Regions from separate parts of the Sphingomonas sp. GM_Shp_2 genome, predicted to be linked through region 1. Evidence: riboswitches for the same ligand, from Rfam matches in the RefSeq annotation. Region 1 holds a riboswitch; the other holds the start of a gene.
The links. A riboswitch is a leader RNA that binds a small molecule or an ion and turns the genes downstream of it on or off. The one in region 1 is predicted to bind cobalamin.
Positions count from the first base shown of each region.

Region 2: it holds a riboswitch for cobalamin, as region 1 does, so the genes downstream of both, OXR08_RS02590 (TonB-dependent receptor) here and OXR08_RS09600 (TonB-dependent receptor) in region 1, are expected to answer to the same signal.

Region 1 covers NZ_JALNUQ010000022.1:12,685-17,151, forward strand. The annotation lists gene OXR08_RS09585 (glycosidase) at 1-308, opposite strand, end outside; gene OXR08_RS09590 (TetR/AcrR family transcriptional regulator) at 345-971, opposite strand; gene cobU (bifunctional adenosylcobinamide kinase/adenosylcobinamide-phosphate guanylyltransferase) at 1,002-1,514, opposite strand; cobalamin riboswitch at 1,540-1,747, shown strand; gene OXR08_RS09600 (TonB-dependent receptor) at 1,887-3,818, shown strand; gene OXR08_RS09605 (aminotransferase class I/II-fold pyridoxal phosphate-dependent enzyme) at 3,823-4,467, shown strand, end outside.
Region 2 covers NZ_JALNUQ010000004.1:109,541-114,007, reverse strand. The annotation lists gene OXR08_RS02595 (DUF6055 domain-containing protein) at 356-2,176, shown strand; cobalamin riboswitch at 2,307-2,532, shown strand; gene OXR08_RS02590 (TonB-dependent receptor) at 2,708-4,467, shown strand, end outside.

The DNA of each region.
Region 1 (4,467 bases):
AGCATGCGGTGGGCATGGCCCTTCAGCGCGAACTGGCGCGGGTCGGTCATGTCGACGCCGGCAAGGGGGTAGCGGTCGAGCACATAGCCGCCGGTCGTCCAGCGGATGGCGCGGACATGGCCGTCCACCACCGGCTGCGCCAATGCCTCTGCGATGCGGACCATTAGCAGCAGGTTGCCGTTCGGCAATCGCGCCATGCCGGGATTGAATGCGCCCAGCACATAGGTCGGCTCGGCGATCCCGCGACGCAGCGGCGAGCGTGCGAGGTCGACATCGTCGGGACGGAAGATCAGGAAGTCGTCGGCCATGCGGGCGCGAACGCGGCGGCGTGGGCCGGCGTTCCTTCAGATCGCGGCGTCGCGCAGGAAGACGCGCCAGCGTTCCTCGAAAAATGCATCCGGCGAAAGGCCGCAAAAGGGATCGGGCAGGCCGAATTGCAGGCGCCGGGTCGGCCCGTCGAGCAGGTCGCCGAGCAGATGGTAGAGGCAGGTCGGATCGGCCTGGCGGAGCAGGCCGGCGGCTTGCGCGTGGCGGATGCGGTCGAGCATGGGCGCGGACATGATCCGGTTCCACGCGGCGAAGCGGGTGCGCAGCTCCTCCGAATAGGCGGCCTCCGAGGTGAGAAAGGCCATGAAGCGGACATTGTCGGGCGACAGGCAGAAGCCGAAGAAATGGCGTGAGGCGCGCTTCAGCGCGGCGAGGGGGTTTTCCGCGCCGTCGCCCTCGACGAACGCCTCGGCCAGTCGCTCAAGGTCGCGCGTCACCACCGCGTCGAGCAGCGCCATCTTGCCGGGATAGCGGCGATAGATGGTGTGCTTGCTGACGCCGACGGCAGCGGCGATCTCCTCCATCGAGGTGCCGTCGATGCCCCGGCAGCAAAAGGCCTCGCGCGCGCCGGTGAGGACCAGGTCGTTGATCTGCTGCGCCTGTTCGCGGGTGGGTCGTCCGGTGGTGCGTTTGTCGGTGGGCATGATCTTCTTTTGCGGGCGGGGTCGCGCACGTCAAATATCGGACGGCTGCAGGCGCAGCGCCAGACCGGCGACGACGAAATAGGTGCGCTCCACCACCGCGGCCACCGCCTGGTTGAGCCGGCCCGCCTCGTCGCGAAAGGCGCGGCCGAGCGGGGTTTCGGGGACGAGGCCGAGCCCCACCTCGTTGGAGACGAGGAACAGCGGCGCGCGCGCCACGCCGATCGCGGCGAGCAGGTCGGCGCGGGCGGCAGCGACGTCGTGACCGCCGAGCATGACATTGGTCAGCCACAGGGTCAGGCAATCGACCAGGATCGCACCGCCCACGGCCTCGCGGATCGCCGCGGGCAGCGCGACCGGGCAGTCGATCGTCGTCCAGCGCCCGTCGCGATCGGCACGGTGCCGGGCGATGCGCTCCGCCATCTCGTCGTCGAACGCCTGGCCCGTCGCGCAGTAGATCAGCGGCGCGGCGAAGCGCTCCGCCGCGGTCTGGGCCAGCCGGCTCTTGCCCGAGCGGGCACCCCCGAGGAACAACGTCGTCGCCATCTTGCCCCCGTGCCCGCCCCCGCCTAAGGGCGCAAGCGTGACAGGTTCCCGGAGACGGGATGAAAAGGGAATTCGGAAGCGACGCCCGGACCGGGCCGTCGTGATCCGAAGCTGCCCCCGCAACTGTGACCGGCGAGCCTCGCCCATCCCCATGCCACTGGAGTTGATCCGGGAAGGCCGGGCGCGGCGCTGACCCGGGAGCCAGGAGACCTGCCTGTCGCGGTCTGTCCTTCGCGCGGACGGGGTGTGCCGGGCGATCGAGGAATGATCCTCGCGTGACGACGTCTTTGGGGGCGTGGGTGCAGCGGGGCTTGTTCGGCGCCGCCCGTGCGCGTGCCCCCGGTTGCGAACGCGAAGGGGGAAACAAGAGCTGTGACGATTCGATATCTATTGGCGGCACCGGTGCTGCTCGCCGCGCTGCCGGCCTGGGGCCAGAGCGCGCAGTCCAATGCCGGACTGGAACAGGTGCAGGGCGCCGACGACCGCATCGTGGTGACGGCCAACCGCGCCGCGCAGCCGATCGACCGGGTAGGCCAGGCGATAAGCGTGCTGGACACCGCAGAGATCACGCGGCGCCAGTCGGTGGCGGTGGCCGACCTGCTGCGCCAGACGCCCGGCGTGACCATCGCGCGCAACGGCGGGATCGGCACGCAGACCGGGGTCAGCATCCGCGGTGCGGAAACCGACCAGACGGTGGCACTGATCGACGGCATCAAGCTGAACGATCCGTCGGCGCCCGGCGGCGGGTTCAACTTCGGCGGACTTCTGGTGGGGAATATCGCGCGGATCGAGGTGCTGCGGGGTGCGCAGTCGGTGCTGTGGGGCAGCCAGGCGATCGGCGGTGTGGTGAACCTGATCACGCGGCAGCCGACCGAGGCGCTGTCGGTCAACGCGCGCGCGGAAGGGGGCTGGCGTGATACGGGGCAGGTGTTCGCCAATGTGTCGGGCAAGGCGGGGCCGGTCGCGGCGAGCCTTGGCGGCGGGTATTTCACCAGCGACGGCCTGTCCGCCTTTGCCGGCGGGACCGAGCGCGACGGATATCGCAACTACGGCGCCAATGGCAGCGTGACGGTGGACGTTGCCACCAACCTGTCGCTGGACCTGCGCGGCTTCTATTCGGATGGCCGGACGGAGATTGACGGCTTTCCGGCACCCGCCTTCACCTTTGGCGATACGCGCGAATATGGCACGTCGAAGCAGTTCGTCGGCTATGGCGGCGCAAACCTGGCGCTGTTCGACGGGCGGCTGCGCAACCGGCTGGGCTATGCCTATACGCAGACGCGGCGGCGCAACATCGATCCGGACGGGGTGCCGACCGAGACGTTTCGCGGCAATGGCCGCAACGAGCGCATCGAATATCAGGGGCTGCTCGACCTGAGCGACGCGGTGCAGGGCACGTTCGGCGCGGAGCGGGAGGTGACGCGGTTCACCACCACGAGCTTTGGCGGGCCGGAAACGCGCGGACGGGCGCGGCTGTTCAGCGTCTATGGCCAGTTGGCGGTGACGCCCGTCGCAGGGCTGACCGTGACGGGCGGCGTGCGCCATGACGACCATAACGTGTTCGGCGGCACGACCACGGTATCGGCCAGCGGCGTCTGGTCGCCCAATGGCGGCAATACGCTGTTCCGGGGCAGCTATTCGGAAGGGTTCAAGGCGCCGACGCTGTACCAGTTGCAGAGCGAATATGGCAACGCGCTGCTCGATCCCGAACGGTCGAAGGGCTGGGACGCGGGCATCACGCAGCGCGCGCTGGACGGTGCGATCGAGGCGAGCGCGACATGGTTCCACCGCACCTCGCGCGACCTGATCACCTTCGTATCGTGCGCGGCGCCGCTTTCCGGCATCTGTGCGGGGCGGCCGTTCGGTACCTATGACAATGTCGCGCGGGCGCGGTCACAGGGGCTGGAGTTCACCCTGGCGCTGGTGCCGGTCGAGGCGTTGCGGCTGAGTGCGGCCTACACCTATCTGGATGCCGAGGATCGCTCGACCGGCACCGCCGGTTTCGGGCGGCGGCTGGCGCAGCGGCCGGATCACAGCGTGACGGTGAATGCCGATTACCGCTGGGCGTTCGGATTGGAGACGGGGGCGACGGTGACGAGCATCGGCGACAGCTTCAACGATGCGGCCAATGTTCGCCGGCTCGATGGGTACACGCTGGTCGACCTGCGCGCATCGATGCCGGTGACGGGCAATCTGGCCGTCTATGGCCGGATCGAGAACCTGTTCGACGAACGCTACCAAACGGTGCTCGATTACGGTCAGCAGGGGCGGGCGGGGTTTGTGGGCGTGCGGGTGGCGTATTGAGGCGATGATCGGCGCGGGGGATCTGGCACCGTTCTACGTGCATGGCGGCCGGGTGGCGGAGGCTCGGGCCGTGTTCGGGGGCGAGGACTGGATCGACCTGTCGACGGGGATCGCGCCGCGGGCCTATCCGGTGGGGGAGACCGGGCTGGCGCGCCTGCCGGAGAGCGGGGCGGTGGCGGCGTTGGAGGCGGCGGCGGCGCGCGCGTTCGGGGTGCCCGGCGCGCGCGCGGTGGTGGCGGTGCCGGGGACGGACCTGGCGATGCGGCTGCTGGCGCTGCTGATGCCGGGGGAGCGTCCGGCGGTGGTGGTGCCGGGCTATGGCGGGCACCGGGCGGCGTGGCCGGCGGCGGTGCCGATCGCTTGGGAGGCGCTGGGGCAGGGCGGCCACGACCTGACCATTCTTGCGAGCCCCGCCAACCCCGACGGCCGGCGGCTGGACCCGGTGAGCGCCCGCGACCTGCTGGCGCGCGGCATGCTGGTGGTGGACGAGGCCTATGCCGACCCGGCGCCGGGGCTGGCGGCGATGGATGACGCGAGGCTGGTGGTGCTGCGGTCGTTCGGCAAATTCTATGGGTTGCCGGGGGTGAGGCTCGGTTTCGTCATCGCGGCGCCGGCGCTGGCGGACACCTTGCGGGCGTTGCTGGGGGAT
Region 2 (4,467 bases), on a different contig from region 1:
TTGGCGATCGGCGAACGTTGCAAATCCAGCCGGGATTGCAAGCGCGATGCGAACCGGATCGGGTTTGCCGGGACACCCGCCGGCATCGGCCGCCTCGAAGAAACTGGCCGATGGCGACCGATTCCCTCACGTTCGCCAAGACTTTCGGCGTGCCCACTCCAGGCACATGCAGGCATCATCCGGCGCGACCAAGAGCATGATTGCCGAGAACCGTGCATAAGTACCTGTCATGCAAAGATAATGCTGCAATGAACTTTCATAAGAAGGCGATGGCGCGCCGCCATAATCAATAATGGTGCCGTGTGAAGCTCACTCTTCTATGATGGACCCTTGCGGTTCAGGCGGGAGAGTATGGGTGAAGCGTTCGGTGATCCTTTTGGCAGCGACATGGTCCGTGTCGCTTGGCGCCTGCGGTCAGGAGGATGCCGAACCGGCTGCCCCCACCACGCCGACCGTCGCCGCACCCCCGGTCACCAACGTGCCGCAATCAGCCGCGGCACTGGGATGCCAGAGCCGGTCGACCCGCTATCCCTGGGGGCGGGCGGCGTTAAGGACGTGGACGCCACGATCCACGGCAGAGGCCGAACGTCCCGAGGCGGCACCGGGCACCGCCAGCGGTGCGCCATTCCCGGCACGCCTGGTTCAGGCGTATGGCGAAGATTATGGAGAGGCACGCCGCACCGTCGTGCTGGAATGGGAGGATGGCTGCCGGCGCCAGTTCCGCGGGGAATCCTTCTCCGATGCCGATCGCACGCTGATCGACCGCGAGGTCGCCGCGCGGGCGTCGGTGGCCGATCCGGCGAGCTACCGCATCAACTATCGCCCGGGCATGACCTCACCCGAACTGGTGCAGGGCGGAAAGCTGGCGCTTCATACCACCCAGCATTTTTCCATCTGGTACGGCACGAACACCGCGGGCGAGTTCTACCGGACGATCGCGCAGCAGGGCCGGTCGATGGAGCAGGTGGTTCGCGAAACCGGCGAGTGGCTGGAGAAGCAGTGGCTGATCAATCGCGACGTGCTGGAAGCGCCGATGCCCTTTGCCGATGGCACCGATCGGCAGAAGCTCGATATCTTCCTGTGTGGCACCGGCCGGCCGATCCGGGACGGCGATGATCTGGAAGGCTGCGGGGCCAGTGCCGCAGAGACGATGGGGATTTCCGCCTGGGGCGTCGCCAAGGGCTCGAACGTGCTGGTCCATGAATTCGGCCACATGATCCAGTTCTACACTGGTGGTTTTCGCGACAAGGGCGATGCCGGGATGATCTGGGAAACCGGCGCGGAGTGGAACGCCTTTACCGTCAATCCCGTCTTCAACGCGGCCAGCGGCGATTACCTGAACCAGCTGGAAAACGGCTTCCTCTTCTCGGTCGCGCGCTACGGCGCGCATCCGATCATGACCTATCTGTACGAGCGGGATGCCACCCGCGCGCTGGTGTTCGGCACCTGGCTTCGCAACCGTCGCGATGCGAATGGCGCCACGCAGGAGGATTATCTGCCCGCCTTTGTCCGGCTGGCGCAGGACGCGGGCGTCTATCCGAACGGCTTTGCCTCGTTCGCCGACGATGCGGGCTGGTACGGTGCGCGGCTGGTGGCGATGGACTTCCTCAACCAGCGGACGATGCTCGACCAGTTGCGCCCGACGCGCACGACCAGCTGGCTGGCGCATTTCACTACGCCGCTGGTTCCGGTCGCAGGCGGGGACGCGACGCTCTACGATCCCCCGTCGCAGCGCGCCTTGCTGCAATGGGGGACCCATATCGTCCCGCTCACCGGCGATGGCCGGCAGGTGAAGGTGACCCTGACCGGCGCCACCACCGCCAACCGCGCCGCCTGGCGCTTCTCGATCGTCGCGGTCGAGCCGAACGGCACGCCCCATTACGCACCGCTGGGTATCGCCGAGGGGCAGGGGAGCGGCACGACGATGTTGACCCCGCCATCCGGCACGAAGCTCTATCTTGCGGTCACCGCCACGCCCTATGCCTATGAGACGCTCGGCTGGCAGGAAAACGGTCAACCGGTAAAGGGCACCCGTTTCCCCTACCGCGTGAAGATCGAAGGTGCCACGCCGCGCACCGGCTCCGTCGACGCCTGCGACGCGAACGCGGCGCCGGGCACATGGACCAGCAACTACACGCTGTCCGGCAACAAGGAGGGGGGGCGGCCCTGCGCCTGAGCGGGGGAGTGTACGCGCATCGCCTCTCGGCTCGCCTGCGTAAGCGGTTGGGCTATCGACTGAAATCTGCGCAGTGCGATCTTGTGATCCGCTGCCTGCCGCCATATCACCGGCCGGGACGGGGTTTCGGCTCCGTCATGATCGCGTCGGTTCCCCCGGAAGGGGGATTAAAAGGGAATCCGGTGAAGGCGAGCGGTCGCCGAAATCCGGGGCTGTCCCTGCAACTGTAAGCGGCGAGCGAGAGGCGCATGCGCCGGGCCTTCACGTCCGGCGAAGCCACTGGGGTGACCTGGGAAGGCTGCGTCTCAAGCGACGACCCGTGAGCCAGGAGACCTGCCGGCGTCTGGTCGCTCTTGCCTGGTCCAGGGGATGGCCGAGGCACGGTGTCTATCCGACGAGCGACGCCAACAGTGCGGCAGGGGCCGCATGGACGGGTGTGTTCGCTGCCGGAGGCGTCCGGTGGGCATGGTCGTTGCCGCGCGTGCGGAAGGCCCCCGCCGGTGTGCGTCAGACGCCGGAAAGATACGGGCCATGTCACTCATCACTTCGCGCGCACGCTCAGGGGCGCTGCTCGTCATCGTCGCAGCACCTGCTACGGCACAGGTCGCCGAACCCGAACAGGTCGATACAACTGCTATTCTCGTGATCGGGCACGAGGACAGGACCGGTCTCGCCACGCCCAACGCAACCGCCAGCAGGCTGAACCTGACGCCGCTGGAAACACCGGCCAGCATCGCCAGCATCGATGGCGATACGGTCCGTGCCCGCGGTGACCGGTCGATCGTCGAGGCGCAGACGCGCGCACCCGGCATCACCAGCGTTGCCGATCCGGGCAATGGCGGCACCGCGCTCGCTGCGCGCGGCTTTTCGGGCCAGGGATCGGTGCTGCAACTGATCGACGGCGTCCGGCTGTTCCCGGCTGCGGGCACGATCACCTTTCCCACCGATCCGTGGATGGTCGAGCGGATCGATGTGCTGAGCGGTCCGGCGTCCGTGCTGTACGGACAGGGGGCGCTGGGCGGCGCGGTGAACGTCGTCATGCGCCAGCCCGATGCGACAAGAACCGGGTTCGAGGGCGAGGTCGGCTATGGTGCGCAAAACAGCGTTCGCGCCGCGGGCGGGATCGGCGGGCCGATCGACGAAGCGCTCGCCTACCGCGTCGATGGCAGCTGGTGGCGCTCGGACGGCTATGTCGATCGCGGCCGCTCGCGCAGCCTCGCGCTGTCCGGCACGCTGCGCTGGACGCCTGCATCGACGCTGGCGATCACGCTGCGCGGCGATCACGGTGATCAGCGTCCCATGGCCTATTTCGGCACGCCGCTGATCGACGGTCGGCTGGATGCGCGCAACCGCACGACCAACTACAATGTCGCCGACGCCCGGATGCACTTTCGCGACGATCGCGCGACGCTGCAGGTCGACTGGATGCCAAGCGAGACGCTGCACTTCTCCAACATCGCCTATCGGCTGACCAGCGACCGGTTCTGGCGCAATCTGGAAAGCTATCGCTGGGTCGCGGGTACGATCCGCCGCGGCGACAATTTCGGCATCCGCCACGATCAGACGCAATGGGGCGATCAGGCCAGCATGACGCTGAAGACCCCGATCTCGGATGCGATCGGCAATGCCCTGGTGATCGGGGTCGACGCCAATCTGGTAAAGTTCACGCATGCGAACAACTTCGGGTCGGACCCACAGGGCGACACGATCGATCCCTTCGCCTTCAACCCCGGCCTGTTCCTCGACACGCAGGGGATCGCACCCCGCTACCGCACAAGAACGGAGGCATTCGCCGTCTTTGCGGAGGACCGGGTGACGCTGGGGGGCGGCGTGTCGATCATTGGCGGCCTGCGCCATGAAGAGGATCGCGTGCGGCGCTGGGCGATCGCCTATCCGGGCGGCGACCGTGCCGACACCTTCGTGTTCGACCGGACGTTTCGCAACACGACGTGGCGTGTGGGTACGGTGTGGCAACCGGTGTCCACAGTGTCGCTCTATGCGCAATTTGCGACGGGGGTCGATCCGTTGGGGACGTTGACGACGGTCGGCACGGGGCAGGTGGCGTTCGGCAATGCGCGCGGGGATCAGGTCGAGGCCGGGGTGAAGGCGGTGTTTGCGCAAGGGCGCGGCACGGCGACGCTGGCCGCGTATCGCATCGTGAAGAAGGGGCTGCTGGCGCAGCGTACGGTGTCCAGTCCGATCGAGCAGGTCGGGCAGCGTTCGGCCAGGGGGATCGAGGGGGCGGTGGCCTTTGCGCTGCCACATGGGCTGGGGATCGATGCGAACGGGTC